DNA from 3 places in the Hahella sp. NS-SX17 genome. Region 2 is predicted to be linked to each of the others. Evidence: predicted binding sites of a transcription regulator. Region 2 holds the regulator's gene; each other region holds the start of a gene.

Region 1 (10,748 bases), 1.1 Mb from region 2:
GACGACCTATAGGGTTGGCGTCCGTGTCGCGCATCACCTGCACATTGCGCAGGGGGCCGCTGGCGCTCCAGGACAGCTCAACCCTGCCGTCGCCAGAGCTGGTTTTCAATTTAACGGAGACGTCGGCGCTGGAGCCGCCGTCATGTTCAGGCCCCGTGAAATCCCCCGCGACGGAGCATTCCTTCACGGACTTGGCGGGATTGGGGTCGGACCCAAATGTGGCGATATCACAGGAAAAGCCGCCGCTTAGCGTTTTGTAGATGAATTTACCGGCAGCGCCAAAAGCCACCTGAGTGGGGCGGCTGACCATACATGTTTGGCTGCCCTTGCAAATAGTGGTGAATCCGTCAGGTCTATTGGCGGCGGCTTGAATGCTGGTTGCTGAAGCAAGCAGGGCCAAGCCTAAGGTTAATTTACGAAACATCGTGTTCTCCGAATTTATGTTTTTTGGTTACCCTGGAAACGAATGTGTTTTTATTGTTCTGTTTGATCAGTATTCCTTTGTGTGGACGCTGGTCTTAACCGGCATCACTTTTTCTGGCGCGCATGTCCTCCTTTGCATGTTTGTCTTCTCAGGACGACCCGCTCATTGCGCTTGCAAAGAGGCGAGCAGGCTGTCTTCCATTTCTTCAAAGCTCAGCGCTTCATAATCCGTTAACGCCGCCATTTGCTCGGCGTCCAGATAGGCGGCGGCTTCCTGCAAGTAGTCATCTCGATAGCGGGTCAGAGCCTTGATGGCCTCATCCGCCATGGCGTGCTTGTTGGTCTGTGCGGCGACGTAGTCGCGCAGTGCAGTATCGAATGCTTCTTTGTGGCGGAGCTTGGCGAGGAGCAATGTGCGCTCCTGGTCGGGGCTAAGTGGTTTGTCGGCGCTCAGTCTGTCAGTGACTTCCTGCAATTGATGCTGTTCAAATTCTGAGTTGCGGGTGAGTTCAAACAGTCGGGCGCTATCCTCATCCAGCAGATTGACGATACGTTGGTCCATCTCGTTCAGGGCGTGAGTGCGCAGTTCGACCTGCTCTGCGAGACTTTCGGGTGAGGTGAAGTAATTCACCGTGGGTAGAGCGGAGAGGCGCTCACGCTCCAGCAGTAGACGATGCAGTTGCTTTTCAGCCGAAGCGTCGAGAGACAGTTCAGAAAACAGAAAGCGATATTTTTCGTTAACGGCTTGTCGCCGACTTAATTCTTCTGCTTCCCATAGAGGTTGAGCTGCGGCGTACGTTTGCGTCTCCAGCTCGCTCATAGCCGGGACGGAAGTAGTGAGCAACCTCCGCTTGTTTGGCGCCCTTTGTCTTTCCAGTTCTACTGGTTGCTCCAAGTAGGCGTTGAAAGCGGCTATGGCGTCCTGGTAGCGTGCGTTTTGTTGTTGTGCATGCTCTTGAAAACGTTTTCTTTCTTGCTCGAATTTAAATTCCAAATCCTTGTTTTCAACCCACAGGTAAATGGCTGCGGTAGCGCAGATAAGCGCACACGCCGATATGCCTGCTGAGAACCTGGTCATATCCATGACTCCTGTATTGACTGAGGGTGTATGGTTATTTATTCATCAGTGTGTTTAGCGCATTGAATGTTAGTTAATCTACGTAGGCTGTGGAACCGGTTAAACGGCATAGACTGGTTAAGTAATCATATGTCTAGCCATGTTGATGGCGGCGTGCTCTTGCGGGTGTTTGGCGTTGCGTGTACTGGTTTTATAAAAACGATGCCAAGTGTAGGCGTACTATTTACCAGGCAGTCAACGCATCAAAGACGTGCGAAGAAACATGCTTACCTGCTCCTCATATGCTTTGGGTGAGAATTCATGGAAGTCCTGATGGTGCGCTCCAGTCACCTGCCATAGTGATTTGGGCTCGGGAGCATTAGCGAAAAGACGCTTTGATTCCGACAATGTCGTGTGTTTATCTTCTGCGCCAGCAATAATCAGGACCGGCGCCTGTAAACGTTTGATGGCTTCTTCCGGCTTCAGATCATCGAGGCTGACGCCCAAACGTAAAGGAATCTGTGCGGTCAACAGCGGCGTCAGCCATTTTCCCGGCGCGCCGAGCCGCATGGATAATCGATTACTGACGGCCTGTTCAATGTTTGGATAAACGGCTTCCAGAACATAGGCGTCCGCATGAGCAGGCGCTCGACCCAGCAAACTCGCAGCTCCGCCGAGCGAAACGCCAATAATCGCTACCTTCTCGCATTGACGCTGCTTGCGTAAATAGGCGATGGCGGACTTGACGTTATCTGACTCCCGGTAGCCAAAAGTAATCTGTTCCCCCGGCGCTTCTCCATGAGCCTGAAGATCTATTAACAGGGAGGAGTAACCTGACTTTTGCAAAAACAAGGCGCGTTTGATCATGCTGGTGCGATCGGAGCGAACGCCATGTAGAAGCAGCACGCATTGCTGGCCGGCGGCAGGCGCATACCAGCCGCTTACATTCTCGAACTGCACCGTTTGTGTATTGAGCGTTGGCGGGGGAGGGGCGATGGCGTGGTTGACTGGCGCTGATAGTGCGCCTCCCGCTATCCACACGGCGGTTAGGCTTAAGGTTAGTGCGGCGGTGGCGAGGGCGATGCGATTTTTTAGCTTTTTCATAGGGTAGGATTACTTCACAGAAGCGATAGATATCTTCAGCTTTGCCACGTTTATAACGGACCAACTCTCAGAAGAGACGGCGCAACGTTGAGCTGCGCCGTGAATGTAAGAATATTTAGCTTTGCAGGTTTTCGTAAAGGCCGGTGATGGTCTCCATATTCTTAAGCATGCTTTCCGTGGTGGTGGCGATGATGAATGGCACATAGCTCTGGCCTTGCATCAACTGGAAACCGGAGCGGGAGAACCCCCACTGAGAAATCACTTTGTCCAAGGCGGCATTGATGTCCCGGTTGTTGATTTTCGCCTGACGCAGCTCATGTAGCGCCTGGTCGTACTCCTGCACGGCCAGCGTGAAGCTTTGCTGTAAGTCCGCCTGATTCAGGTTCCAGCTTAATGCGGAATAATAAAGCGCTATGCGCTGTGACAGCATACGCTGCCGACCGGCGAGATTGATCATTTTATTTTTGGGATTGCCAGACTGCTGCTCCAGCGACTGCACGACCTTATTGCTGAGGGCGAGGATTCGCTCTCCTGCGCTGATCAGCTCAATGGCCTTGTCCTGCGAGGGCTTCTCGGTCGCCATCTTGAGGAATCCGCTCCATTCTTTGCGCACGGACTTGAGTTGTCCTGAGAGCTGTGGCGTCTTTGCGTAGTCTTCCAGCTCCGCCAACTGCCGCTCAAATACGTCGATGCTCTCTGTCAGTTGGCCTGAAGATTTATCTGGCTGAATATCCTGTCCGATGAGCAGGTAGGATTTTACAATCCGTTGACTCAGCATGCGCTGGCGCCCGGCCTTGTTGATGGCTTCATCCAGGTTGGTGATGTCTGCGGTGACAATGTGGCTCCAGGATAGTGCAAAAAAAGAGAAAAGAAGCAGACTAAAGTCCCTTATATAGCGCATATACATTTACCTCATGTGATTCATGCTGGTGCAGTGTAAGCGAAAGACTTTTAATATCAGTCGGTTACAAGTATTAAAACGGATAGGTAGTTGACGCATTGCTGATCCAGCGCAAGTTAGGCGCCAAATGGGTCGGAAATTAGTGGGTATGGACAAAGCGCGTTTTTTGATAATCGTAAAAAGTTTTTTATAAACAATAGGAAAGAGAGTGATGGTCGCGTTTTGGGGTGGAGCTGAAAACTTCTACGCGATGAGCTGCGCCTGCTGAATGCGAGAGGGAAAAGAGGCTGAATAAGCGGAAAAAAAGAGTGCGGCTTGCGCCGCACTAAACGAAGAAGACGAATAAATCGGGAACTCGGTTTAGGAGTTCAATCCTTGCGGATCAGCTTTTCAGGCCTGCATACATGTCTGAAATCTTACGCATGCTTTTCAACATGCTTTCTGTGGTCATGGCGATAACAAAAGGCACGAAGTCTTGCCCGTCCATTTTCTCGAAACCAGAGTGAGAGAAGGACCACTGTGAAATCACTTTATCCAGCGCTTTGTTGATTTCTTCGCTGTTGGCGTCCGCTTTGCGCAGCTCGCTCAAGCCGGAGTCGTATTTATTGACGGCGGCTTTAAAATCGTTTTCCAGGTCGGCCACGCCCAGATTCCAGCTCATCGCGGAGTAGTACATGGCGATTTTCTGGGACAGCATGCCCTGCTCGTTGGAAATGTTGATCAAACGGCCTTTGGTGCTGGCGACTTGTTTTTCCAGATCTTTAGTGATGTCCTGGGTCAGACTCAACAGTTGTTCACTTTGCTCAATCAGCTTCGCAGCATTTTCCTGGTTGGGAGCGGCGGTCGCCAATTGGCGGAAGGCGGTCCATTCTTTACGCACGGATTTTAATTCGCGGGCCATTTCTCCCGCTTTTAAATATCCTTCCAAGTCGGACAGCTGAGACTCAAATTGCGCCACACTGTCATGTAATTGAATCGCGGACTTATCAGGAAGAATATCCTGACCAATCAATAAATATGCTTTAACGATTCTTTGGCTCAACATTCTTTGTTGGCCGGCGATGTCCAGAGCCTGATCCATGCTCGATATTTCCGCACGAGCCAGCCCGGCGCCGAATGCGGTAAGTGTGACAAGTAAGAAACAAATCTTTCTGAACGACTGCATTAATGTTTACCTAGTGCTAAAAATGGCGTGCATATTGAAGGAATTAGATCAAAAATCAAGCGCCAAATGGCCTTTGACATATAAGTAATTTACGAAGTCAATAGATGCTTTTCGTTTCTTATCGATTATATGTGTCAATATGTTTTGTAATAGTGAGAATAATGCACTTTTATGTAACTAAAAGTTGCTTTTTAAGGGGGTAAATGAGGCGGGTATATAATTCGTTATACTGTATTATTTTTAATAAATTTTACATTGTTTTTCTTTTGCGAATTGTACGTCACGTTTTTATCGCCATGCGTACTGGTAGTTATGTTTGAAAAAGCGTCAATGGATGACTCTTCTTTGATTAACAAAAGTGGTCAGATTTTCGCTGATTTATCCAGCGTATCGCTCTATAGATGAATAAAATTAGTTCTGATAACAAAACATTATAAAAAATATGAAGGGCGTCAGAGTCGGATTGACGCTAGCTTCAGTATCCGGTCACTCGCGCGATGGGGAGTCCTGTCTCAAAACGAGTAAGAACCAAGGCGAGGCTGCGGTGACTGTCAGCAATAACGAGTTTAAGGAGACGACAAGATGGCCCTGGCGGATATTTTTAAACAGAATGCGAACAAGTCAATTACCGTGACCGGCGCGGAGTCCTCAAATATTTCCCACGCTACCTACAGCGTCAAATGCAATAACATCCAACGAAACTGCTATCTGGTGAACCAGCTTGAGCGAGCCAACCTGCAAGAAGGCGCACATGTGGCTGGCGGAAATACGGTCACTGTCGCCACTGCTCACAATGGTAACTGCTACTGGTTGCCATGGCGCGGATGGCGGGCTGTAGCCGGACAGCTTCAGGGGGCGTGTAACTTCTTCGTCACCGCCAATCTGACCGGGTGCTGCTTTGTTGTATCCGGTAATCAGGTATCTCCCTTTGTCGTCCATATGAACTGCCAGCCAGCTAATGAAGGCTTGGTGAGCTTCCCTAACAGTGGAGATATCAAGGAATATAACTTTGATCTGCAAGCGGCGCAGGATCAGTTCTATGGGCAAGTCACCGAGCAATTGATCACCAACAATGTGATTTCACACGCTGGTCTGCAGATGTTGAAACCAAGTGATTACGGGGCCAAAGCGAGAGAAGGTTACGGGACGCCCACGAGCGTCTTTGGCGTCCGCACAGGGGGATTGTGGACCCTCTATTACAACGTAGGCAAAGGCGGCGGACCTGGAATTACCCGAGAATTATTTCCTAACTTTCAGCCTCTCTGACAGACCGTCCTGGTTGCGCTTATATGAGGCCGGTGAGTTAACGCCGGCCGATTTTCACGTTTTTCTTTCTCATGATAATCGCTTTACATTACGGTAAACCGCGGCCCGTTTATAAACCAATGGGTTAGTGGCATAATCCCCGCGGCAATCGACAGGTTGCCGCCATGCAGGCATGGGAGCGCCATCCGCGCTTATCGCGACAGGATGGAAAATGGAAAACACGGAAAGCTTTTGTTATGAAGAATTTGCTTATTGTCGGTAATGGAGAGGCCTTCTCGGAAGAGTGTAATACCTCTTTCCTGTTGCAGTCCGCCGATGGCTCCATTCTTATCGACTGCGGTTATCAGGTCCCGCCTCGCCTTTGGGCGGGCGATTATCATCAGAATATTGATCTGGTGCTGCTGACCCACCACCATGCGGATCACTCCTTTGGCGTTGTGCCTCTGCTGGTCCGCTATCTGGAAGAAAAAAGAACCCGCCCCCTTAAGATCTGGGGGCCAGCGGGCACGGAAACGTTCGTAAAAAGTCTTCTGGAACACGGCTACCCTGGCGTGTCCAAATATTTCAAATACACGATTGAGTTCGCCGAATTCGACACCCTCGACAGTAAAAAATACGGGGAGGTTTCCATTCGTAGCGCGCCCACCGTACACTCTATCCCGAACTTATTGTATCGACTGGACTTTGACGGCCGCTCTTTCTCCATTTCAGGGGACGGCAAACTGACGCCGGCAGCGGTTGAGCTGATTCAAGGCGTCGACCTGCATCTGCAGGAAGTCTATGAGCTTAACGACAACATCCCCAGTCACTATTCATTCAGCGAAGTGCTGCAATTTGCTCAATCCGGCGTGGCCGCGAGCGTGGGCGTGACCCATATGTGCAGGAATGAAATCAGCGTAATTACTGAAACCTACGATAAGTTAGTAAGGGAGAATGAGATTGAAAAGGACAGACTGTTTATCACCCGTGCGGGGCAAACTTTCGAGTTTTAAAAGCCGCGCGCTGCTGACTGCCGGCGTCTGCGCATTGTCGTTCAACGCCGTCGCTAAGGAAATCTTCGTCATCAATAAAAACGCCGCAGATTACCGTGTGGTGGAGACGGACAACAGCGACAAGCGCATCGACGTATATTCCAACACGCCGCACCGATATCTGAACAGCGAGAAAAAAGAGCACGTTTTCACTGGTGTGCCAGTGAGCGAGCTGTCTCCGAAGGAGTGGCGTTACGATAACGTTTACTTTATCGGTGATGATGACTACATCACCTACATGCCGGCCCAGATCGCCAACAACCCGCAAACCATTCTGGCCAGCGCCAAGGATACAGCGCCCCTTAGCAAGAGGGACGGCGAAGTACAGGTCATTCTCCCCACTCGCGAAGAAGCGAAGGTGGAGGATAAGTATCTGAAAAAGGCCGCTTTCTGGGCCTGGTACGTCAAAGCGGTCGTGTATGGCGAGCTGAATAACTCTCTGCAATATGGCGACGCCTCCATCGATATGACCAACGTTATGGGCGAGCCTACACCAGGGTACAAAGCGCCCTCGGTATTTTCCTATGATCCCATCGTTTGCCCGGAAACCTATCAGGTCTCGGTAAAAGATCTGGACCCCGGCTTTGACAAAGGGAAAGTCCAGTTTCAGCAGCTGAACGGCAATCAACGGGACTATGGCGCGGGAGAAGTCATGCTGATTTTCTCCAAGGACGATACGGCGCTGCCTATTGAATGCGGCGGCCCTTACGCAGTGAGGAAGGGAGAAGAGTATATCTACAGCGTATATTCTTTTAAGGGAATTTAATCAGCTAACAAAGTGCGTCTAACAATATGGATAGTTTTAGAAAGTACTCGTTTCAGCGTTGCATCAAGTTTACGGTTCTGGTCGCTTTGTTTGGGTTCGCGGTTTCCTTCTTTGTGCATCAGTATCAGGTGTTGGGAAACTCAATCAAGGTTTCCGACCAGACTGCCGGGTTGATTAACCGACAGCATATTTCCGTGCTGCTTGGACGGGGCAATTTTGTCCATATTGAAGACGCCTTGGCGCAGTTGGTTAAGGAGAGCCCGTTACTGTTCGCCTACGTGCTGGACACTGACGGCAAGGTGGCGGCGACCAGTCACAAATCAGCCGAGGTTGACGTTCCCTGCTGCTACGACTGGGAGAACAGTGAAGATAGCGCGTTCAAGTTTGAGGGGGCGCCAGCGGCGCCCTTTGAGGCGGTAGCGGATGGCGTCGATTTTGTTCGCAAAGTGACGCCGGTGCTGGAGCACTCATCCGGTGAAAAAATCGGTTCCTTGGTGACCTTTCTTGTTCCCAAACTGATTAAGCGCGAGCACCTTGTGGATACGCTGATTATCAGCTCCATGGCGCTGATTTTTATCCTGGCGACCGGTGTCGCGCTTTCGTTGTTATTGTCGCGGGCGCTAACCGCCCCGGTGAGAGAACTTACTCGGTTTGTGGACTCTGTGGATGACACTGAAGCTAAAGAGGAGTTGAGTCGACTGGGCGCGCATGAGTTTGCGGGCAGCAACATTGTGGAAATACGGCAGTTGCTGCAGTCGTTTCTGGCCTATCGCGAAAAAATTCTCGATCACAAGAACATCCTGGAAGCGCAGGTGCGAGAGAGGACGCATGCTCTGGAAGTGGCGGTGGAGGAAAACCGCATGCTGGGCAAGACGTTACGTACGGCGTTGGAAGATGAGCGCAAGCTGATCGCGCAGGAAATTCATGACAACTTCAATGCGACGCTGGTCGCCATCAAAATGTACTCCCAAAAAATTGAGCAACTGGCTCAAGAAGGCGGCGAAGACGCGCAAATCGCCAGCATGGGAAGAAAAATCACCTCCATCGTCACGGACGCATACAGCTCCGCCCGCAGCCTGGTTTCCCGTCTGCGTCCAGAGATTATCGATACGCTTGGGTTGAGCGGCGCCTTGGAGGAACTGGTCAACAATTACAATCAGTCTTCAAATGGGTGTTCGTTTATGCTGTCGATTGGCGATCACTGCGATAACCTGGATGAAGAGCGCAACATAGGCATTTATCGCATCGTACAGGAGGCGGTCACCAATGCGGTCAAGCATGCCGCGGCGAAAGAAGTGGCCATTTCACTGCATCGTCCCAAGGACTATGAGCTGGTGATTCAGGACGACGGCGTGGGCTTCAAGCCCTCACAGGAAAAGGACGCCGGCATTGGTCTGATCTCCATGCGCGAACGCGCTATGAGTCTGGGCGGCCGTTTCGAATCGGAAAACACCCAGGCGGGGGCCTGCATCAAAGTATCTATTCCTGCCTAAATGCGTCCTTCCAGCGCGGGTATGCCGACTCGCGGGGGCGTCACATAACTGAAGCGTTTGCGGTATTGCTCCATTGTGCATCCGGTGGCTCGTTTAAAGAGTCGCCGGAACGAACTGATGTCCTCGTAACCGACCTCCCAAATGATTTCATTCGACGACTTGAGCGTCGTCTCCAATTGGTGTTTCACCGCTTCCACTCGTAACTGTTGCAGGTAATTGATCGGATTCTCGCCGGTGGCTTCCTTGAAGCGGCGTTTGAATGTACGTCCTCCCAATCCGGCCAGCGCCGCCACATCGTCCACGGAAAAGTGCTCGGCGTAATGAGACTCCATCCACTCCTGCGCTTTTTTTACAGCGTCGTCTTTATGAGACTTGTAGCCATAGAACGTGATGTAAGGCGTTTGTTGCTGGCGCTTACTGTCAAACAGATGCAGTTTGGAGACCGCCGACGCCAGTTCCTGACCCGCGAAGCGTTCGATCAGGTGAAAGCTTAGGTCGATATAGGCGGTAGCGCCGCCGGCGCAGATGATGTCGCCGCTATCAATGAGCAGTCGGTCTATGTCCAGTCTGATTTTCGGGTAACGCTGGCGGAAAGGCTCTGCGGCTCGCCAGTGGGTGGTGACGGTTTTGTCTTCCAGCAGTCCGGCTTCCGCCAGAACGAAACTGCCGGTGCAGGCGCTGGCGATAACAGCGCCGCGCTGGGCGTGATCTTGCAGCCATGCATAAGCCTGACGAAACTGCGCCAGGTGCTTCGGCAGGTCAGCGCCTGCCGTGATCGCCTCAATCGCGGAAGCGACAATGATCAAGTCTGGCTCGACGTCCTGGAATGCAGCATTCGGCGCAATCGCCATGCCGTTGTAGGCGATAACGGGCTGGTCATTCTGCGTGACGACATTGATGCTGAAGTACGGCTCCATTGGACGCTTGCCAGCGGCGCGGGAGAGTCGGGCGTGGCAGTAATTGGCGGTGGTGAATATATCCAGAATGCCGTGTACGGAGGCGGCGGCGCAGTGGGGCAGGGCGAGCAAGACAATTTTCATGGGCGACTCCTTCATCCGTTTCGTGGCTAAAAAGGAAAAGGCGAAATGTCATAAAAGGCAATTTAAGTGTCAAATATGACACTCCCGCTAATGCATTGCAAACCTTATCTTGTAGACATAGCCACTGCGACAAAGCCCCGAAAATCGGCGTGGCGCTGGTGATTTTATCTAGTAAGTTAAGAGGATACGTCACATGTCCGCGAACATTCCCCTGTCCGTAGCCCCGTCCAAACCACTGAGAGAGCCGCAGGTTCCCTTCGCCTTGAAAGCCATGCGCTGGGCGATTCGCGCCTATGCTCGCATCTCCTCCCAAGGCGCAGGCCGGATGCTTAACCGACTTTGGTTCACGCCGCAGCGTTATGGATTGAACTCACGCTTTGACGCCCTGTTGGACAAGGCGGACGCCTTTATGAACCTGAAAGTGGGAGCATTGACGATCCCTGTCTACAGCTGGGGAGCCGGCCCTGTGGTGTTGTGCGCCCATGGCTGGTCCGGCTCCGGC
Region 2 (10,748 bases):
ATAACCTCGGAGCCTGTTTGCGCTCAGCCAATGCGGCGGGCGTGCACGCCGTTATTGTGCCCAAAGATAAGTCCGCTCCGTTGAATGCGGCCGCCAGAAAAGTGGCCTGTGGCGCAGCAGAAGTGACGCCGCTGATTCGTGTCACGAATCTGGCGCGTACATTGAAGCATATTCAAACCTATGGCGTTTGGCTGGTCGGTGCGGCGGGAGAAGCGGAGCAAAGTTTGTATCAGGCGAATCTTAAGGGCTCCGTGGCCATTGTTATGGGGGCGGAGGATAAAGGGATGCGCCGCCTTACCCGCGAAAACTGCGACAGTCTTGTCAATATTCCCATGCTGGGTGAAGTCAGCAGTCTGAATGTGTCTGTCGCAACTGGCGTATGTCTTTTCGAGGCGGTGCGACAGCGTCAGGCTGGTTAGTTTTTGTTCGTGCGCGGGCTTGCAAGTCTTGCTGAACAGGCATAGAATGCTGCCCTCTTAAAACCACCATCAACTCCTTGCTTTACGAAAACGCAACGTAAGGCTGTTAAACCGAAGGGAGCTACAATGCGTCACTACGAAATCGTGATCATGGTTCATCCTGATCAAAGCGAGCAGGTGCCTGCAATGGTTGAGCGTTACACCTCCAGCGTAAACGCTGGCGGCGGTAAAGTTCATCGTCTGGAAGACTGGGGCCGCCGTCACATGGCTTATCCCATCAACAAAATTCACAAAGCGCACTATGTGTTGATGAATATTGAGTGTTCTCAAGAAGTCATCGACGAACTGATGCACAACTTCCGTTTTAACGACGCCATCCTCCGTGACCTGGTTATTCGTCGTAAGGATGCTGTGACCGAAGTGTCGCCCATCAAAGCAGCTGAGTCCCGCGAACAGCGCGCTCCTCGTGGCGAAGATCGTCCCGCCCGCGTCGTTGCTGACGACGTCGACGACTCTGACGACGATACTGACGACGAAGACAGCAACGAAGAATAAGGTATAGGAGGCTAATCATGGCTCGTTTCTTTCGCAGAAGAAAGTTCTGCCGTTTTACTGCTGAAGGCGTAAAAGAGATCGATTACAAAGATGTAGAAGTATTGAAAGGCTACATCACTGAAACTGGCAAAATCGTGCCAAGCCGCATCACCGGCACTAAGGCGCGTTACCAGCGTCAGCTCGCCACTGCCATCAAGCGTGCGCGTTATCTGGCTCTGCTGCCTTACACTGATCGCCACGACGACTAAGCGCCTGAGAGTCTCCCGCCACGTCATGAATGGTGAGGTGGCATAGAAATCAGGTTCTTAAAGGTTTGCCAACCGGAAGCTCTGAAGCTTTCGGTTGTTACAAGATTTGAGGTAAACAAGATGGAAGTTATTCTTCTCGAAAAAGTAGCCAACCTCGGAAACCTTGGCGATAAAGTTAAGGTTCGCGCTGGTTATGGCCGTAACTTTCTGGTGCCTTACGGCAAAGCTGTTCCTGCAACTAAAGCAAATGTAGAGCAGTTCGAAGCTCGTCGCGCAGAGCTTGAAAAAGCGGCTGCTGAGAAGCTGTCTGAAGCTCAGGCTCGTGCAGAGTCCATCAACGGTAAAGAAGTGACAATCGTTGCTAAAGCTGGTGATGAAGGCAAGTTGTTCGGTTCTGTTGGCACTAAAGATATTGCTGATGCAGTGTCTGCACTGGGTGTTGAAGTTGAGAAAAGCGAAGTTCGCTTGCCTGAAGGCGCTCTACGCAACACCGGTGAGTTTGAAGTAGACGTTCAGATGCACACCGACGTTACTGCTACCGTTAAGGTAATTGTAGTCGGCGAGTAATCTCCGTCCATACAGGAAAAGGCAGTCCGCTATAGGCGCACTGCCTTTTTTTATGCTCTTAAGTCCACACATTTGTTGTGTTGTCGATATCCGCAAATTAGCGATAATAAGCGCTATCCTTTAAAGCTCTGCAAGTCACTATGAATGAGTCAGTAATACGTAAAGACACGGCTAAATCTTCGGAAGGGCAGGGCCAAAGCGGCATTGCGCTGTCAAGTAGCTCATCTGCGGTGAAAGCGCCGCCTCATTCCATCGAGGCGGAGCAGTCCGTCTTGGGTGGCCTGATGCTGGATAACGCAAGCTGGGATAAGATTTCCGACATCATTACCGCTAAAGACTTTTACCGCCTGGATCACCGCCTGATATTTGGTTCGATTTCGCGGCTGGCGAATTTGGGTAGTCCTTTGGACGCTATTACCGTTTCGGAGGAGCTGGATAATCGTAGTGAGCTGAACTCTGCAGGTGGTTTGGCCTACTTAAGTGAGTTGGCCAAGAACACGCCCAGCGCTGCGAATATTCGCGCTTATGCGGAAATCATTCGCGAACGCTCTGTATTGCGTCAGTTGATCACCGTCGCCAATGAAATCGCCGATGAAGCTTATCAGACGGAAGGGCGCACCAGTACAGAGGTACTGGATGACGCAGAGCGGCGAGTCTTTCAGATAGCAGAGTCGCGCCCTAATCAGGGGGGGCCGGAGTCGGTCAACCCGATCCTGACTAAAACGCTGAAGAAGATCGATGAGCTGTTTCATTCTGATGGCGCTATCACGGGGGTGACAACCGGGTTTCGTGATTTGGACGACCGTACTTCAGGGATGCAGGCTTCAGATTTGATTATCGTTGCCGGTCGTCCTTCCATGGGTAAGACCACGTTTGCAATGAACTTGGTGGAGAATGCGCTGATACTTAGCGGTAAGCCCGTATTGGTGTTCAGTATGGAGATGCCCTCAGATTCCATTGTTATGCGTATGCTGTCTTCACTTGGCCGTATCGATCAAACTAAGGTTCGAAGTGGTAAGTTGGATGAGGATGATTGGCCTCGTCTCACTTCCGCCGTCAATATGCTTAAAGATAAGCCTTTGTATATTGATGACACAGCCGCCTTGAGTCCGACTGAAATGCGTTCCAGGGCGAGAAGAGTGGCCCGGGACCACAATGGCGAGATTGGCTTGATAATGGTGGACTACCTTCAGCTTATGAGGGTGCCGGGAATGACGGAGGGCCGTACGGCTGAAATATCTGAGATCTCACGAGGCCTGAAAGCCCTGGCCAAAGAGTTGAACTGCCCTGTTGTTGCGTTGTCTCAGCTTAACCGAAGCTTGGAGCAGCGACCTAATAAACGCCCTGTTAACTCTGACCTGCGGGAATCTGGGGCGATTGAGCAGGACGCTGACTTGATTATGTTTATCTATCGGGATGAGGTCTATCACGAGGATAGTCCAGACAAAGGCATCGCGGAAATCATCATTGGTAAACAGCGAAATGGCCCGATTGGCACAGTGCGACTGGCGTTTATGGGCAAATTCACTCGGTTTGAAGATCTGGCTCATGATTACGGCGGCGGAGATTACGAATAATGCGTCCTTCTCGTGCTCTTATCGACCTGGATGCTTTGCGTCACAATATTCGCTTGCTGAACTCTCTTGCGAGCAGCGCGCGTTGTGCAGCGGTTATTAAAGCTGATGCGTATGGGCATGGCGCTGTGGAAGTGGCCCGCGCTTTAGAAGGCGAGGCGCCTAAACTGGCGGTAGCTTGCTACGATGAGGCGGTCAGCTTGAGAGAGGCGGGGGTGACGACGCCGTTGCTGGTGCTGGAAGGGTTTTATAATCCTGAGGAATTGGCGGACTCTACCCGTTGGCGAGATATTGAGTGGGTTGTGCACGATATGGAGCAGCTGGATATGCTGGCCGACGTGGCTCCTTTGTGCAAAACAGGGCCTACTTCCGTCCAGATGCAAACCTGGATCAAGCTGAATACGGGGATGAACCGGTTGGGTCTGCCGTTAAATAGGCTGACCGATGTTGCTGAGAGGTTGCAGCGGCTACCCGGGCTTTCAGTTATCGGAATAATGACGCATTTCGCCTGTGCTGATGAGATGGATAGTTGGCTGCAGCAGAAGCAGTGGCGGGCGTTTCAGGCTGGTATGAGGTCTTCGGGGTCGGAAAGTTGGCGTTATTCCGCCGCCAATTCTGCAGCTTTGCTACAGTACCCTGAAACTCATTTAGACTGGGTGCGCCCAGGAATAGCCATGTATGGCGCGTCTCCGATGGCGGATAAGACGGGGGCGAATTTTGGGCTGAAGCCAGTTATGACTTTTGAGTCGCGCTTGATCGCTACCCGAGAGCTGGAGGTGGGTGATTCTGTTGGATATGGCGCTACATGGACTGCGGATGGTCCAACGAGAATGGGGGTCGTTGCGGTCGGCTACGGCGATGGCTACCCGAGGCAGATGCAAAGCGGGGCGCCTGTTGCGGTGTGTGGCAAGCGGACGAAAATTATCGGTCGTGTATCTATGGATATGCTGACAGTGGATATTACCCATATTCCGGAGGCGCGTATTGGGTCGGAAGTGGAGTTGTGGGGGGGGATTATTTCTGCTGATGAAGTTGCAGGATACGCCTCAACAATCTCCTATACTTTATTTACTGGTATGACCTCGAGAGTGCCCAGAGTCTACCTTGGCGGCTCCACTGCGGGCTAAGACGGCGCTTACGCGATAAGCGCTTAGATAAGGCTTCTGGGTGACGCCCGAAGCGCTGGGTTTGCTAAAATTCTGCCGGGCAGCCAATATTGTTAGCATATATATTCTTCAGGCGATCCGCCTTCTGCGGGGCGTCAAAGGCCATAAGAAGCATTTAAGGGGGCATGAGTGATTGTTTGTGTGACGGGAATAGATTCGCCTATAGGTAAGGCTATAGCTCAGCGCCTGCAGCAGAGCGGTATAGCAGTGGAGGGCGTACCCTACGAACAGTTCCTGATGACTAATGATGCTATCGTGCGTGGAATGAAGGCGATGCCCGTTGCGGATTTTGTTGTTCACGCAGCGGAAATGGGGGATCTGTTCAAGTCGGAGCAACATCCGGACTTGGCGTATCAAGTTAACGTGTCTGCTTGTGTGGCGGTTGCGGAGGTCGCAGCCTTATGGAAAGCGCCGATTATTCATTTATCGAGTCATCTTGTCTTTGATGGCGTCAAAAAGAACCCCTATATTTCGGCAAACAAAGGTCGTCCGCTTTCTGTATATGGTCGGACTAAGTTGCAGAGTGAGCAGTGGTTTCAGGAAAACTATAGCAAGCATCTGATTTTGAGGATGGGGTGGTTGCTGGAAGCTGGCGCTCAAGGATGGCTGCAGACGATGCTGACGGCTTTGTCTTCAGGCAAGAGACTTAACGCCAGTACGGATATGCAGTTGACGCCTGTTGCGGTGGATGATGTGGCGAGAGTGGTGGACGCTATTATTAAGCAGTTAAGTTGTAATATTTCTGTGTGGGGCGTCTATCATTATGCTGGCGCTGAAACAGTGACGCACTTTGAGCTGCTGAAGGCGATTGTATTGCAGGCATTCGGTCAAGAGGAAATGTTGCAGGCTCTGATAGAGAAGAAAGGCGCTGATGTGTTGCCTGGGGTGGCCCTGCCTGCGAATGGGGCGTTGGGGTGCATCAAATTGCGAAACACCTTTGGCGTTAAACAGCTTCCCTGGCGTCGTTATCTGCCTGCGCTGATTGAGCAATGCCAGCAGCGTGGCGCTGTGAAATCAACTGAAAACTGTTTGGAAGAGACCCGCTAGCGGGCGTTGAGTGCTGACTCCTTGTGGTGCTCCAGGCACTTGGTGTCATGGCGAAGGATCTTCTGCAGTTCGTCTAATTGCAATATTTGGACTTCTCTTCCTTGCACTTTGATAATGCCGTTGTTCTGGAAGCGAGTGATGACTCGGCTGACGGTTTCGACCGCCAAGCCTAAATAGTTGCCTATATCGCTACGCGGCATGGGTAACCTGAAATTTGTGCCGGACAGGCGACGACGACTGAAGCGGGTCGACAGGGATAGTAAAAGCGATGCTATGCGCTCCTCAGCGGAGTTTTTGCTCAGTAACATGGTGAGTTGCCTGCTTTCCTGAATCTCTTTGCTCATCAATGAGAAAAAGTGGTGTTGCAGGCTGGGAATATCTGAGGCGAGGTCTTCAAATTTTTCCAGAGGAATTTCGCATACGCTGGTGCGCTCAAGTGAGACGGCGGAGCAGGAGTATTTTTCCATGCTAACGCTGTCCAGGCCGATAATTTCTCCGGGCAGGTAGAAACCCGTTACCTGCTCTTCGCCTTCCTCGGACACGGTGAATGTTTTAATTGCGCCGCTGCGCACCGCGAAGCATGAGCGAAACGGCGTGTGCTGCTCAAAAATATACTCGCCGCGATTTAGCATTTTCCCCTGGCGAATAATTTCTTCCAGGCGATCAATGTCTTCAGCCCCGACTGCGATAGGAATGCAAAGCTTGCTCAAATTACATTCATGGCAGCCTCTGTGTAAGCTAAAAGGAGAGGAGGTTGCTATATGCTTGCTTTCCATCGGTCGCCTCGTGGCTGAATGAGTGAAACTGCTTAAAGAGGCTTCTAGGATAGCCAATAGCTATTTAAAAGCAAATCCCCACAGCAGGAAAAATAAGGGGAAAACCTGCGCTCGCCTTTGTTTTTACATTGCTTTTACCTTTTGTTACAGCAGCGCCTGAGTGTATCGGATCGCCCGCGCTGGAAGTTCGCTGTTATCGAGAGTTTTGTAGTAATCATCCAGCTGTGTGGCGTTGCGCAACTGGTAATGGGGGGTGTATGAAAATGCGCCCAGCCCGACGCCGTGCAAGCAGTTAACGCCTTGACTTATCAGTCCAGTCCAGGGGAGGGCGAAAAAGTCCTGGGTTATCGGAATGAAAGATGCGGATTTGATGCGTCGTTTGAAGTCCTTGAGTGTGGCCTCCAGCCCAAGGGAACTGCTGGTTTCTGGCTTGTGGCAGGAAAGCAAAACGCCTTGTGGTCTTTCGGTGAGCACCTCTTCGAGGTGCTGTGATAGCGCAGCTTGAGTGGCGGGGGACACCTTAAGACGCAGATAGACAGCTTTGAAATCAAATGCCCGAATGGTTTGCAGCCAGCTCTTTAGGTCTTTAATGGGGAATGATTGCGCATGCTCGCCCGGATCATTGATACAAATGATATTAAAGCCCAGTCCCTTAATTAGGGCGAGCGCTTCCTCGGAGTCAGGGCGCGCGTCCAGCTCAATGACGTGCCGAGCGTCAGCGCCAAAGTTCAGCTTAAATTCCCTGCCTAAGTAGTACATCACTTGAGTTTGCGCTGCTGGCGTCAGCTGGCGCACTAAGTCGCCAAACCAGTGCAAATATTTGACCTGACTGCCCTCAGGAAGTGATTGCTTGAGAAGTTTTACTTCTTTCACAACGTAGTTGATGTATTTTTGCAGACTCGCGTTCATGGAAGGAAGTTGGCGAGTGTAGTTCTCCGCGCTGACGAGTGCATTAAAACAAGGCGCCTGAACGCTCAGGGCGAATCCACCCTCGTAGGAGCGAGACAGGGAGCTGTTGCGATAGTCTGCGGTGTAAGCTCCTTCGTTCAAGGCGCTCCAGTTTTCGTTGGAAAACTCTTTGGGAGGAGAGTTGAGCAAGTAAACCCAGCTATCATTGCCCCCATTTTGTTTTGCTTGTTCGATGACCTTTCCGACTGGCATATTGGGTCTCCAACCAGGTAAGAAAACACCTGCGCGCGTTTGACTGATATTGTCAACGAATGAGCGCGCGCGCCTGTTGTCACACTTGTTGGCAAGTGGATCGATCCCCCCTCTCTCCATGCTCAGTCTATCCACCTGCCGGCAGGGTGTATTGATATTGGTCAAGGGGTGAGCGCGTGGTGCGCGAGGGAGGTGAACTTTAGTCGCAAAAGCCTTAAAACAATGGGGTTATGAGGCGTTGCGGGCTAACATTCATTGCAGCTTTGGGTTGGGAGTTGATATCCTTTGCGGGCATTGGAAAAAGGCGGGCAAAAGTGCAGGCATTTCAGCTATTTCGGTCTTTCATTTTTTACATTGGTTATGCGTGGGGTGTCATTATCACCTCTGTAATTGGCATGTTGATTGGACCTTACGTCAATTTTGAAAAGCGCTATTACATCGTTTCCCGGTTTAATGTGTTCGCACTCTGGTGGGCGCGAGTTGTCTGTGGCATTCGTTATGAGATTGAAGGGCTGGAAAATATCCCGAAAACAAGCTGTGTGGTTGTCAGTAATCATCAGAGCGCTTGGGAGACATATCTTCTCGGTGTCATATTTCGCCCTCAATGCACGGTCCTGAAGCAGGAACTGATGAAGATTCCGTTTTTTGGGTGGGCGTTGAAGAGATTAAAGCCCATCGCCATTGATCGAAGTAAGCCGTCAGCTGCGCTTAAACAGTTGCTGAAGCAGGGTAAAGAGCGGTTGACGTCAGGGTACTGGGTCGTGATTTATCCTGAAGGAACGCGTGTCCGGCCAGGGCAGATCGGCAAGTATAACAAAGGCGGCGCGCTACTGGCGGTTAGTGCTGGCGTTCCATTGTTGCCTATCGCGCACAATGCCGGCGATTGCTGGCCTGCTGGCAGCGTCAGCAAACGTCCCGGTTTGATTAAGGTCAGAGTTGGGAAGCCGATTGAAACCAATGGCCGGGCTACTGATGATGTCCACAAAGAAATGGAAGACTGGATAAGGCGGAATTCAGCCGCCTTAAGCCAAGCGTAATACTCTCTATTTGTAGTTTGAGTACACTTTGTCCAAATAGCCTTCAGTGCGCATTTTATCGAGTACTTTATTAAGGTGTTCGATATTTTCATCCGGGGTATCCTTGTTCATCGCCAGATACAGGCTGGTGTCGCGTATAGTAAATATAGGCTTGATGTCTGAAACCCCGGCAAGTTTGGCGTAGTAATAGCCTGATGCGGTGCTGGATATCCAGAGGTCCACCTGTCTTTGCTGCAGTCTCTTGGGGTTGAGGCTGTCATCTTCAAGCTCTGACGCATTGAAGCCATTGTTCTTCAAAAACTGCGCTCTGGAGTCATCTTTATAGCAGCCGATAAGATAAGGCTTAGCGTCTTCTACGGAATTAATCTTTATGGTGGTGTCGTTGCGGGCAAAAAACACCCAGTCGTTCTTGGCGAGCGGCCCGACCCATTTGAATAGTGGTTTGCGCGCATCAGTCAGGGTGGTGCCGAATACGCCGCGGAACTCTTTGCGTTGTGCAAAGTTGTAGGCGTAATTCCAGTTTCTTAGCTTCATGCGATAGTCGTAACCTGAGCGTTTAAATAGCTCTTTGACGATATCTACATTGATGCCGCTGATGGCTTCAGCTTTGTGTTCGTATTTGTGGTCTTCCTCACCCATGTTGAAGGGCGGGAAATTTTCCGTGACCAGGTTAAAGGTTTCGCCACGAGCAATGGCGGACAGAAAGAGAACAGAAACCAACAATAGCTTCTTAGCGATCATTAAATCACCTCAAACGGCTGGGCGGAATTGTTTTCTGACTAACGATTAGTCTGGCTGCTTATTAAACAGCCTGCATAGGTGTCTTCCGAATAAGTAGTTTTCCGGATGCGAGGGTGAAGGGGGAGGGATAAGGCCCTGTAAAGCCCATGAAATGGGGCTTTACGGGGTTTGTAAGGCTTCGTTGTTTATCTGTATCTGGCGGTAATTTTGTCCAGTTCTCCGCTGGCGCGCATTTTTTCCAGGGCTTCATTAAGCTTGTTGACGTATTCATCTGGCGTTTCTTTATTTACAGCCAGGTAAAGCTGAGTCTCTCTAACGGTGAATACAGGTTGGATGTTGGTAACGCCGTTTTTGGCCGCATAATAGGGGCCTGAAACGGGGCCTGATATCCAAAGATCAATCTGGCCGTTTTGTAGTCTTTTAGGGTTTAGGGCGTCATCATCTAGGCTTGAGGTTTCAAACCCATTGGAAAGCAGCCATTGCTCTCTCACGTCGCCCTTGTAAGCGCCAATCTTGTACTTCTTGGCGTCTTCAATCGAATTGATCTTGATAGTTGAGCCGGATTTGGCGTAAAGAACCCAGCCATCTGAAGCAATAGGTCCCACCCATTTAAATAAAGGTTTGCGAGCATCGGTAAGTGTGGTTCCGAAAACGCCTCGAAACTCTTTGCGCTGAGCGTAGTTGTATGCGTAGCTCCAATTACGCAGTTTCATGGTGTAACCGATTTTCGCGTTGGTAAAAATCTGTTTAACAACATCTGTAATCAGGCCAGTAATATCCTCTGGCCTGTGTTCGTACTCAGCATCATTAACGCTCATGTTGTAGGGTGGAAAGTTTTCAGTAACCAGGTTGAACGTTGTCTCTTCCGCATTTGCTGATAAGCAGAGAGTGGCGCATAACGCCAAAAGAAGGGAGCGAAAATAATACATGTCTTAACCTCGAATGTAGCTACTCCAATAAGGATAGTCCGTCTATCCGAAAAATCCACGGTATGCCGCGATTTTTTTTTGTTATTTTGTTGATTTTATTAACAAAAGTTCACATTTTTGATGGGGTGTAGTGCTAGGGCAATTTTTGGAGGCTGATATATGTATTTGATGCTGGGAAATGGGGGAAGAACGAAAAAGGCCCGCTTATAAAGCGGGCCTTCAAATCTGGTAGCAAGGGGCGGATTTGAACCGCCGACCCCAGCATTATGAGTGCTGTGCTCTAACCAACTGAGCTACCTTGCCGTCTCATTTGAGGCGCGTATTCTGGTGTTTTTTGTAGGGCTTGTCAACCCTAAAAAATCATCAGCTTATACGTTAAATCTGAAATGGATAACGTCACCGTCTTGAACGATGTAATCCTTGCCTTCCAAGCGCCATTTTCCAGCTTCTTTGGCTCCTTGCTCTCCGTTGAACGAAGTGAAATCGTCATAGCTGACTACTTCTGCTCGAATAAATCCGCGCTCGAAG
Region 3 (10,748 bases), 1.4 Mb from region 2:
AGTCCATCGTCGCCAACTGCCGTATCGAGGCGTCCCGGGCAGGCCCGTTTCAGGAGTCCCTGTTCACGATCGCGGAAAATATTGAAAACGCAGCCGAACGCATCAGTGAGCGCATTGCGATCGGTCTGCGTCTGATGGGCCTGCTGACCTGACGCCAGTCCGCTCCGGCGCGCAGCAGACCTTAAACGCTAACAATCCGGAAACACAGTCCGTCTTAAAACTAGTCCGTCTTGAAACTAGTCGGTCTTGAAAAACAGTCAGTATTAGGTTTCCTACAGCAGACAGGTGGAGAACAGCGTCCATGCATTCCGAAGCACTATGGCAGGGCAAACGCCATAAATGGATTATTTGCGGTCGAGACACAGGCAAACCCCAGAAAATTATCGACACCAACCAGTACATGGTGCGCACCGACCGCCGTTTACTGATCCTGGAGCCCGGCGGCATCGAGCTGTTTTCCGCCATGCTGGCCTGCGCGCTGGACTGGGCTCCGATTCATGAAATCACGGATTTGTTCGCGTCACACCAGGACCCGGACATCATTTCCTCTCTGGGGCTCTGGGACCAGGCGCTGCCGAAAGCGCGACTGCACGCGCCCTGGCTCTGGGAAGGTTTTATCCGCCATTTCGGCATGAGTCACATCGAATATGTCTCGCTACCGGATGACGGCGGCGTCATGGAGCTGGACAGCGTCAATCTGCAGCTTATTCCCGCCCACTATCTACACTCATCCGGCAACTTCAACGTCTATGATCCCGAACTCAAGATTCTGATGAGCGGCGACATCGGCGCCTCGCTGGAGCCGGGACAGCCCCCGCTGTATGTAGAGAATTTCAAGGAGCATACCCGGTTTATGGAGCTGTTCCACAAGCGCTGGATGCCCTCCAACACCGCCAAGAACGACTGGATCAGCCGCGTACGCCGACTGGATATCAAGTACATGGCGCCCCAGCACGGACGCATCTTCAAAGACGATGACGTAGGGCGATTTCTGGACTGGTTCGAGCAGTTGGAAGTCGGTTCGGCGTTACGCACCGCCAGCCGCTGAGGCGACCTAACCGTCGCCCCGGCTGGCTCACTCCAGTTCGATCTGCGCTTTCACCGTGGAGTTTTCACCGTCCAGCTCAAACTGGGAACACAAGGCCTTGATGAGAGGCAAGCCGCGGCCGAAGGACTCATCGTTGTAATCCAGTTCCTCCACATTAATGCAGAAGCCGGGACCGCTGTCGCTGACCATCATCATCATGCGCGCCGGGCGGGTGTTGGATAAGTGCACTTGCAGGCAGACATAACCGTCCTCAAGTTTCTCCAGGCGGACGGCGCGCTCCTGATAATAGCGGTCAAAACCTTCGTCGCCGTCTTTCAGCGATGAAGACAGTCCCAAAACGCCATGCTCCAGCGCGTTATTAAACAGTTCCGCGAGCACCATAAACACGACTTCTTTGCTATTGCGCACCACGGCATGGCTCCCCAGCCATTGGCGCAAGATCATCAGTGGGTCGGAGTCGCGCAACTGATCCGGTCCCCAGTGCAGCTCCAGGTGAAACTCCGGCAGATTGGATTTGGGCGGAGCGTCTTCTTTCTTCACCTCCTGCACCGGCTCTGCTTCCTTTTCAGCCATGGGCGGCGGCGCGCACTTCAGCTCCACCAGAGACAGGTCATCCTGTAAATCCGGATCATCATTGAACTCATGCACCGCGGCGATCAGGCCGTCGAACAGATCGTCCGCTCCGGATTCAAGCGCCTCTCGCAGACGTTCCTCTCCGAACATCTCGTTGGCGACGTTGGGGCACTCGGTAATGCCATCCGTATAGAGATACAGGCGGTCCTCAGGGGTGACGGAGATGGTTTCAGTCCAGGACTCGAACTCATCCATATCCATAACGCCCAGCGGCATATGGGCGGAATGAATAATGCGCCGAATCTTGTTGTTTCCCCCCACGATGAACGCATCTGGAAGGCCCCCGGCCCACACCTCAATCTTGCTGCGAGTGGGGTTGATCTCAAGCAGGCAAGCCGCGAAAAACATGGTGGGAGGCAAGAAACGCTTGAGGATCTTGTTCAGTTCCAGAGAAATCTCACTCACCGAGAGGTTGCGTTCGCACATCGTACTGAAAGCCTGCGCGACAGGAATGGAGCCCACGGAAGCCGCCAGCCCGTGGCCAGTGAAGTCGCCCACCAGCACATAGGCCCCGCCATCCCGTTTCTCTTTTAATAACACCAGATCGCCATTAAAGGTGGAGCGTGCGGTGCAGTGGTAGCGGACGCCATACACATCTTTGGCGCTGAGTTTAAGCGCCGCGGTCATGATGTGTTGGGTCATCTCGTGTTCGGCCTGCACCTTGGTGTGGAAATAGGCAAGCTCCCGATTCTGCTCCACTACCTTACGGTTCAGCGCCAGAGTGCGTGAATGGGCGCGTATTTTCGCCTGCAAGGTGACGAAATTAACAGGCTTGCCCAGAAAGTCGTCGCCAATGGACAGGCACTCCACCAAAGCCCTGTCGTCATCCAGGGCGGTCAAAAATACAATGGGAATATGATCCTGACCTGCTTCCTCTTTGATGATGCGCGCCGCTTCATAACCGTTCATACCGGGCATCAGCACATCCATCAGCACCACATCCGCGCCCTGCTTGCGCCAGATCTCCAGCGCCTGTTCGCCAGATTCAGCAAACTCGCATTTGTGGCCGCCCTCCTCCAGCACGAACCCCATGAGCTGACGGCTGTACATGTCGTCATCCACGACCAGAATATTCATCTCGATCCCCCTTCACAAAGCCATAGCGGCTCAGCTGATGGCGAACTTCTTGTCAAATTTCGCAATCTCCAGAATTTTGCGAATGCCAGGGGAGCAGTTGACGATTTCAATTTTGACCGCGTCGGAGCCCAGATAGCTGCGCATATTCAGCAACATGCCCAGCGCCGAGCTGTCCATGTGCTCGGTCTGCCGCATGTCGATGTAGAAATGGTTCTTTTGCTTGTGAGCCTCATAGGCTTCCCGGAACTGATTCACCACGCTGAAATCGAAGCGTCCGCGGATGTAGATGGTGACGGCGCCGCCGTCTGAGTTGACTTTGGTTTCTATAGTCATAACGCCCTGTTCCCTGAGATTGATCTGACTGTTTATTAACTTGGCGACGTATTACCGAGGCGCCCGCCGGACGCTCCTGTACGCGCTTCCCCACGCTCAGGCCTGGTCGCCAAGGGCCTGCTGCCGGTTTTATGTATTAAAACAGCTCGATGTCAGAGCCGGATTCCGCCGCTTTGTTCGAGCCATGTTTGCTGTTGTCGTTATGCAGGGAGTCCAGCCGCGCTCTGACCCTGGCGATGTCCGTATACTTGTCGCTCTTGCCGCAGACTTCCTTCTGTAATTGCAAGGCGTTGTTCAGCGTTTCCAGACGGCTCATCATGCGACCGCAAGTCTGCATGGCGATATCGCCGAACTGCAGGCCGCGTACGCTGGAGTCCACGGATTGCTTAATCTCCTTGGTGAGTTGAGTCATACGACCCACAGCGCCGTTCACTTCTTCATTGACGTCACGCATGGTATGCAGCATCTGATCGATGTAGCTGCGCGCATTAAGCGCGTCTTTCATATCCAGGGAAGCCACGTCCCCGACAATCGTCCGCACTTTACTGATGGCGTCTTTGGTTTCGTTGGCCTTGCCTTTGATCTGAGTGTTGAGGTCGCTGGAGGTGCGCGACAGACGCCGCACTTCATCCGCCACCACCGCAAAGCCGCGCCCGGCCTCTCCCGCCCGCGCGGCTTCGATGGCCGCGTTAAGCGCCAACAGGTCTGTCTGGTCAGCAATCTCCTGAATATTGCCCAGCAAAGAGAACATCTGGTCAATATGAGTGACCATGTCCTCAATGCGATGCACCGCATTGACGCTTTTCTCACTCACGCTCACCAGCAGCTCAACATAAGTGCCAATTACCTGGTCCAGCGATTTGGCGAAGAACTCTATGCTGATGTTATCTTCTACTTTCTCTTTTTTGACCGGAGTCTTGGCCCCGTTCTTTTTCCCCTTCATCCGTTCAAAAATTTCCTTGGCCAACTCGTTCTGATGATTGGTCAACTCGCTCAAAGAAACAAACGCCTGTCCCAGCAATTCAATATTGTTGCTAATGGTGTCGGCCAGATCGCGGTTGTCAGCGCTGATGGCGGTCAACTGTCCATTGGCGTAGTTGTCGACCTCTTTTACTGCACTCTGAAAATCCCGCTCGCTGCTTTGTCGCTGCCGCTCCTGCTCCCCATTCGTTTCGTTCTGCTTGCCGTCAGTAATCAGGCAGGATGCGAAAAACGACAAACTGGAGACGGTGAACAATCCGGCGGAGAGCAGTCCCGATGTCAGCCAGCCGGCGCAAAGCGTCGCCAATCCTGTTCCCAGCGCCGCCAATACGATGGGGTCTTTCGCCATAAGGTTCTGAGTCGTTGCAAGCATAGAGTTCCTGAAAAGCTGTTAGAGGTGGACTTAATAACTATAGAACAACCTGCCGCCGCCGTTTAAAAAATAGACTCTAATCAAATTAAACCAGGGTTACCGCCGTCAGCGCCGCCACTGAGAAACCAACCCTGAAAAATGCGCTATGCTTCTGAGAGAACCATGCGAAAAAGCGGAATACGGATCATCGGCAAGGAGTTTCATATGGGTTTGAAATACGCCGGTCTGGTCATAGGCGAGCTGCCCGAACCTCTGCAAACAGCCAGCCTGAACCTACTGGAACTGCAATACAGCGACTTGCATGACGCCATTGAAAAGATTAACGGTGGCCAGTGGCACGCCATCATTCTCTGCATTGAACAACCGCTGAAGGAAGCGCAAATCACACTCGGCATGTTGCGCCAGGATACGCAGATCGCCGACACGCCCCTGATATGCCTGACTTCGGACAATAGCGTGGAGGACACTATCGCGCTGTTCAACGCTGGCGCGGACGACGTCATTCCCACCAATACGCCGTCGGAAGAATTCATCGCCCGCATCAACAAGGCCATCATCAACCTGATCGCCAACCGGCAGCTTAAAACCCAGTTGCAGTTCACCCATGACGTCGCCATGTCCGCCATGACCGACAGCGGCGACATGGGGGTCAACATCAATTTTCTGCTGGACTCCGCTAACTGCAACAACTTTGATGAATTAGGCCAGCGACTGTTTCAAGCCTTGAACAACTATGACGTCAAATGCAGTTTGCAGATCCGCGGTCGCTTTGAAGAAAAAAACATGGAGCCTAACGGCCTTTCCCGTGACCTGGAAAGCCGTCTGCTGCGACATTTCCAGGATGCAGGACGTCTGCACTCCGCCGGACGCCGACTGTTCATCAACTTCGACCAGGTATCCCTGCTGGTGAAAAACATGCCGCTGGGAGACGACAAGCGCTGCGGCCGCCTGCGGGACAACCTGTTCTATCTCGTGCAGGGTATGGACAGCAGGGTGAAGGCGCTGGATGATCGCCGCACCAATGAGTTGCAAATGGAGATTCTCAAGCAACTGACATCGAAGGCGGAAACCGTGCTGGAGGAAATCGACAAGCGCTATGCGGACGTAGCCGACAATATCATCAGCGCCACCGAAAACGCCGCAGAGCAAATGGTGTTCGCCTTAAATACCTTAGGGCTGTCGGAAGATCAGGAACACTCCATCATGTCGATCATCGACAACGCTATTTTTACCACCAACGACATATTTCATCAGGGGCTAAAGGTTAATCCCGGCGACCGCCAACTGATTAAACTGGTATCCGAGATTATGAAGCTGCCTCCTGAAGAACTGAACCGCGCTTTGGAGCAGTTCAGTTCTGAATAATCAGATGTTTGGGCAATCAGAAGCTTGAGTAAGCGGAAACGATAGCTGGGGGAATGTTTATTCGGACTTGCTGGCGCAACTGACGCACAATTCTGCAAAAGGCAATACCTGCAGGCGGGACTCGGGAATCTCCTCGCCGCACATGACGCAAACGCCATATTCTCCCTGCTGTAACCGTTGCAGGGCCTTTTTCACCTGATTGATCTCGATCTCCGTCTCGACTTTAAGCGCATTCAGCACGTCGTCGTTCTCCCGCTCCTGCGCCTGCTCCGCCGAGTCTGCGGAATGCTCTGACGTGAGGTCGCGGGTGATGTCCTCCAAACGCGTAATGAGTTCGGACAGCTGTTCGGACAATCGGTTTTTGATATGGGACTGCTGCATAATCTCTCCTTCGCGATGCTTACGATAATATCCCAGGCTGGTATTGCTCTCCCTGGCAAGAATGTCATTAAACAGAATATATGGCTTGATTCGCCGCAAACCAACAAGTTTTAATTGCGATTTTGTTTCAACAGAGAGCTGTCTATGGAAGTCGTCGTCGCCTCCGTCAACCCCGTCAAAGTCAATGCCGCGCGTAACGCCTTCAACCGATGCTTCCCCGACGGCCGGATTCACTGCATCGGGACCGAAACTGAATCCGGCGTGGCCTCCCAGCCCCTCACCGACGAAGAAACCCTGCAAGGAGCGCTAAACCGAGTGCAAGCGGTGCGGGAAGTGTTTTCCTCCGCCGATTACTGGGTAAGTTTCGAAGGCGGCGTCGACCGGATTCGCTCACAACTGTTCGCCGTCGCCTGGGTCGCGGTCGGACATGGCGAAGAAGTCAGCTACGCGCGCTCCGCTGCGCTGCCATTACCGCAAGCCGTGGTCAAAATGATGGAACAGGGAATGGAGCTGGGAGAAGCCAATGACCGTTTATTCGGAACGCAAAACAGCAAGCAACAGACAGGCGCAATCGGCTTGCTGACCCGGGAGTTGCTCAGCCGTGAAAGCCTGTATGCAGATACGCTCATTCTGGCGCTGACCCGCTTCACGCTTCCAGTAGTACAACTATAAGCCCCGTTGAACATTGTCCGTCGACGCTGTCAGTCCTCTGAAAAGACGATCAATAGCAGGCGATCTACAACCGCCCAGACGCATAACTACGCCTGCACGAAATTAACCGCCAAAACCCGACGCAAAGTCGGGTTTGGAAGCTAAAAGGCGCGCTTGGGGCGCATCCTCCCACCAATATAAGCAGGAGCGGCTGCTACAAGGCGTCGCTCAATAAGGAATGAACCTGTCCGCCCGGCCAGGCCGATGGACGCTTTCTTTCCTTACAATGACAAATTTAGTGGCGAGGTCTGAAATTACGCTTTGGCTTTTCTTCCCGGGGACGGGCCTCGTTAACTTTCATGTTACGGCCTTTCAGGTTGCTTTCATTAAGCTTCTGAATCGCCTCTTCCGCCTGCCCGTTGTCGGACATTTCTACGAAACCGAATCCTTTGGATTGGCCGGTATCTCTGTCGCGGATGATATTGACGTTGCTGATATCGCCATAGGCCGCAAACGCTTCCCGCAAATCGTCTTCTGTTACCTGATAGGACAGGTTTCCAACATAAATATTCATCTCACCATCTCATTATTTGTCACGAGCGCCTGTAGCAATCACACCGACGAAAACCAAACGCTCCAATTATCGTCAGTGACTAGCCAACCGCTGGCTAATTCGGTTGCAGGCCCGCTCTCGCGCCTGCGCACAATGCATACAAATCTGGAACAAAAGTGGCAAAACGTCAAATGATTTAACTATGGAACATTCCCATTTCCAATTGATGACAATTCGCCGCCATCCGCCCCCTGGCCAACTCATGTCGCATGCATCAACGTCAGCTTGCGTCGCGCCCATCTCCTGGGGCTTCCAGATCCTTCAGCAACTTAATTTTGAGTAAGCACTTCCTGACCTCAAAGGTGCGGGTATAACCGGGGAAGTTGGGTTCATCCACCGGCACCGATACCGGACCCGCCGCCGAAGTAAGAGTGACGGTGCGTCCGGATGCGCTCTGCTCTGGAACCTGATCGAACTGAAACTCCTTGAAGCACAGGGTATTCTCGACATCAAACCCCTTGGCTCCCTGCTCCACAGACAGCTCAGCGGCGCGCCGGATCGCCAGTTCCTCGACGTGGAGCAATTCATACTTTTTATAAGTTTCGTAACTGACCTGATAGCCCCCTTCCGGCAACGCAACCTCGGAATAACCATGGGGACGACCGTCTTCCTTCGCCATATAGTCCGGCAGTTTGGAAAACGCGGAGCAGCCGCCCAATCCGGCGGTCAGGGATAAAGCTGCGATAATTAACGAAATTCGCGGAAACATGAGGGAATCTCCTTATCAGGAAATTCAATTTATCATAGCGAGAGAGGAATACTCAGACCCAGTTCGAAATTCTCGACTGGCGCACAAAAAAAGACCCGGCCATCAGGCCGGGTACGCGCAAGGAATAATTTGGAAGACGAGAGGATGATTGCGCGATTACCCTTTCACCCCACCTGCAGTGAGTCCACCCACAATCCATTTCTGGCAATAAAGAAAAATCAACGTAATGGGAAGGCCCGACAACACTGCCGCCGCCGCAAAGTCTCCCCACAAATAGTTCTGCTCATAGAGATATTGCTGAGCGCCCACCGCCAAGGTCAGGTTGTTCACATCCAACAGCAGGATTGAGGCGATCGGGTACTCCATGATGTTCATCACGAAAGCGAGGATGAACACCACCGCCAGAATCGGCACCGACAGCGGCAGCAGAATGTAGCGGAACGCCTGCCAGGTGCTGGCGCCATCGACAATGGCGGCTTCCTCCAGCGAGCGATCAATGGATTCGAAATACCCCTTGATGGTCCAGATATGCAGCGCCATGCCGCCAAGCGAGGCCAGAATCACCGCGCCATGGGTATCGATCCCGAGCCAGCTGACGTGGTTGCCGATCTGATCGAACAAGGCGTACAGCGCGACCAGCGACAACACCGGCGGAAACATCTGGAAGATCAGCATGGACTTCAGAATCACGCCCTTGAACTTGAAACGCAGACGGGCGAACGCATATGCGCTGGTGGTGGACAGTAGCAGGATCAAGGCGGAGGAGATCACCGCGATCTTGACGGAGTTCCACAGCCACAGCAGCACCGGAAACGGCGGCTGCAATACAGTCCCGTCCGCCTGGGTATAGGGAATGCCCAGCGCCAGCGCCCAGTGTTCCAGAGACGGATTCTCCGGCAGCAGGCTGCCGGTTGCGAAGTTGCCGGTGCGGAAGGAAATCGACACCACCATCAGCAACGGGAACAGGATGATCCCGATAAAGCACAGCAGACCGAAGTGGGTCGCCCAGACCCGGTAGCGCACTGAACGCGGCTGCACCATCGCCATAATAACGTCTCCTATACCTTAATCTTGGACAACTTGAGGTTGATCAGCGACAACGAGCCCACCAGGATGAAGATCACTGTGGCGATCGCCGCCGCCAGACCGAAATTCTGCCCGGAATCCTGGAAAGCGATACGGTAGGTATAGCTGACCAGCAGGTCGGTGGTGCCCGCCGGCGTCGTGGCGCCGATAATATCCGGCGCGCCGCCGGTCAACAGGGCGATCAACACAAAGTTGTTGAAATTGAATGCAAAGCTGGCGATCAGCAAAGGCATCAGCGGCTTGATGATCTGCGGCAGAGTGATGCGGAACAGATTATCCAGCGGCGTGGCTCCATCCATGGCGGAAGCTTCGTACAGATCGCGGGGAATCGCCTGCAGCAGTCCCATACACAGCAGCATCATGTAGGGATAGCCCAACCAGGTGTTGACGATCAGAATCATGGTGCGCGCCAGCGCGGGATCGCTGAACCAGTCCGGACGCACGCCGAACAGATTCTCCAGCACCAGGTTAATCTCGCCGAAATTCTGATTAAACAGCCCTTTGAACACCAGAATGGAAATAAAGGCGGGCACCGCGTAGGGCAGGATCAACATCATGCGGTAGAAGCCTTTGCCCTTGAGCTGATCCCATTGCAGGATATTCGCCAGCACCAGACCTACCGCCAGCGTAAACAACACCGTCATGGTGGCGAACGCCAGCGTCCACACGAAGATCTCAATGAATGGGCCGCGAATGCTGGGGTCAGTAACCACCTGCAGGTAATTGTCCCAGCCAATAGTGACAGTCCAGCCTGGCGACAGGGTTTCACCCTGAGGGCCCTCGTAAAATCCGATATCCTGGTTCGGAGCATAAATCACGCCAGTCTGCTGATTCACTAAACCGCCGTCATCACGCAGGCCGTACAGCGACTGCATAGGCGCGAAATTACGCAGCCCGGCGAGGCTTAACGAAGCGCCGCCTTCCAGATTGACGGACAGACTTTTCAGGTCTTCTTTCAGCTTGATGACGTCTTTAATCCCCAGCGGTTGAGTATCCGGGGCCGCCTGTTCAACCGGAGCCACCGCCAACGCGCTATTCTGCAGTTCACTGAAGCTGAATGGCGCGGACGCCCAGCTTTGTCCCGCAGGGCTCTCCAGGCGCATGACAAATTTGTCGTCCGAGGGATAGAGCTTGAAATCGTATCTTTCTTCGCCAGTCTGGAAACGCTGGCTGAGCAGTTGCTCAAGCACCCGTTCCTGAGACAACAGGTTACTGGCGCTGTAATTAGTGAAGCCTATGCCGACGGTGTACAACAGGGGGAAAATAATAAACACCACCATGCCGGCGATGGCGGGATAAATATAGCGGTGCGCATATGCTTTCGGGCTGCTGAAGATATAAGCGGCCGATCCGATTACCACCAGAAACAGCAACGCGAAGGCCGTCTGGTTCTGGGCGTATAGTGCGACAGTCAGATAAAGAGCCAATAACAGTACGGCTCCGACCGCCGCCCACTTGAAAACTGCTTTTGTCATGGGTCGCTTGTTATCTACAACAG

What was found. The regulator FNR, encoded in region 2, switches genes on or off when oxygen is low (the NO sensors DNR and NnrR bind a similar motif). The targets are predictions, from matches to a motif close to TTGATNTANATCAA.
Region 1: the regulator FNR is predicted to act here: its motif matches at 4,775-4,788, upstream of AC2IBB_RS05280 (type IV pili methyl-accepting chemotaxis transducer N-terminal domain-containing protein).
Region 3: the regulator FNR is predicted to act here: its motif matches at 6,277-6,290, upstream of AC2IBB_RS03725 (TraR/DksA family transcriptional regulator).

Annotation. Positions count from the first base shown of each region.
Region 1 covers NZ_CM170632.1:1,152,388-1,163,135, forward strand. Annotated here, with positions in the region: gene AC2IBB_RS05260 (pectate lyase) at 1-424, opposite strand, end outside; gene AC2IBB_RS05265 (hypothetical protein) at 587-1,501, opposite strand; gene AC2IBB_RS05270 (alpha/beta hydrolase) at 1,736-2,584, opposite strand; gene AC2IBB_RS05275 (type IV pili methyl-accepting chemotaxis transducer N-terminal domain-containing protein) at 2,700-3,485, opposite strand; gene AC2IBB_RS05280 (type IV pili methyl-accepting chemotaxis transducer N-terminal domain-containing protein) at 3,868-4,650, opposite strand; gene AC2IBB_RS05285 (hypothetical protein) at 5,233-5,916, shown strand; gene AC2IBB_RS05290 (MBL fold metallo-hydrolase) at 6,153-6,908, shown strand; gene AC2IBB_RS05295 (hypothetical protein) at 6,856-7,713, shown strand; gene AC2IBB_RS05300 (sensor histidine kinase) at 7,740-9,206, shown strand; gene AC2IBB_RS05305 (GlxA family transcriptional regulator) at 9,203-10,246, opposite strand; gene AC2IBB_RS05310 (alpha/beta fold hydrolase) at 10,440-10,748, shown strand, end outside.
Region 2 covers NZ_CM170632.1:2,207,493-2,218,240, forward strand. Annotated here, with positions in the region: gene rlmB (23S rRNA (guanosine(2251)-2'-O)-methyltransferase RlmB) at 1-419, shown strand, start outside; gene rpsF (30S ribosomal protein S6) at 546-974, shown strand; gene rpsR (30S ribosomal protein S18) at 992-1,222, shown strand; gene rplI (50S ribosomal protein L9) at 1,343-1,789, shown strand; gene dnaB (replicative DNA helicase) at 1,930-3,366, shown strand; gene alr (alanine racemase) at 3,366-4,490, shown strand; gene AC2IBB_RS10035 (SDR family oxidoreductase) at 4,671-5,576, shown strand; gene fnr (fumarate/nitrate reduction transcriptional regulator Fnr) at 5,573-6,352, opposite strand; gene AC2IBB_RS10045 (hypothetical protein) at 6,497-7,513, opposite strand; gene AC2IBB_RS10050 (lysophospholipid acyltransferase family protein) at 7,828-8,550, shown strand; gene AC2IBB_RS10055 (substrate-binding periplasmic protein) at 8,557-9,291, opposite strand; gene AC2IBB_RS10060 (substrate-binding periplasmic protein) at 9,477-10,220, opposite strand; tRNA gene AC2IBB_RS10065 (tRNA-Met) at 10,447-10,523, opposite strand; gene ychF (redox-regulated ATPase YchF) at 10,589-10,748, opposite strand, start outside.
Region 3 covers NZ_CM170632.1:811,810-822,557, reverse strand. Annotated here, with positions in the region: gene AC2IBB_RS03755 (hypothetical protein) at 1-152, shown strand, start outside; gene AC2IBB_RS03750 (oxygen-binding di-iron domain-containing protein) at 302-1,048, shown strand; gene AC2IBB_RS03745 (SpoIIE family protein phosphatase) at 1,076-2,758, opposite strand; gene AC2IBB_RS03740 (STAS domain-containing protein) at 2,789-3,091, opposite strand; gene AC2IBB_RS03735 (methyl-accepting chemotaxis protein) at 3,228-4,445, opposite strand; gene AC2IBB_RS03730 (response regulator) at 4,650-5,810, shown strand; gene AC2IBB_RS03725 (TraR/DksA family transcriptional regulator) at 5,868-6,191, opposite strand; gene yjjX (inosine/xanthosine triphosphatase) at 6,336-6,863, shown strand; gene AC2IBB_RS03715 (RNA recognition motif domain-containing protein) at 7,138-7,416, opposite strand; gene AC2IBB_RS03710 (CC0125/CC1285 family lipoprotein) at 7,676-8,164, opposite strand; gene malG (maltose ABC transporter permease MalG) at 8,321-9,211, opposite strand; gene malF (maltose ABC transporter permease MalF) at 9,223-10,748, opposite strand, start outside.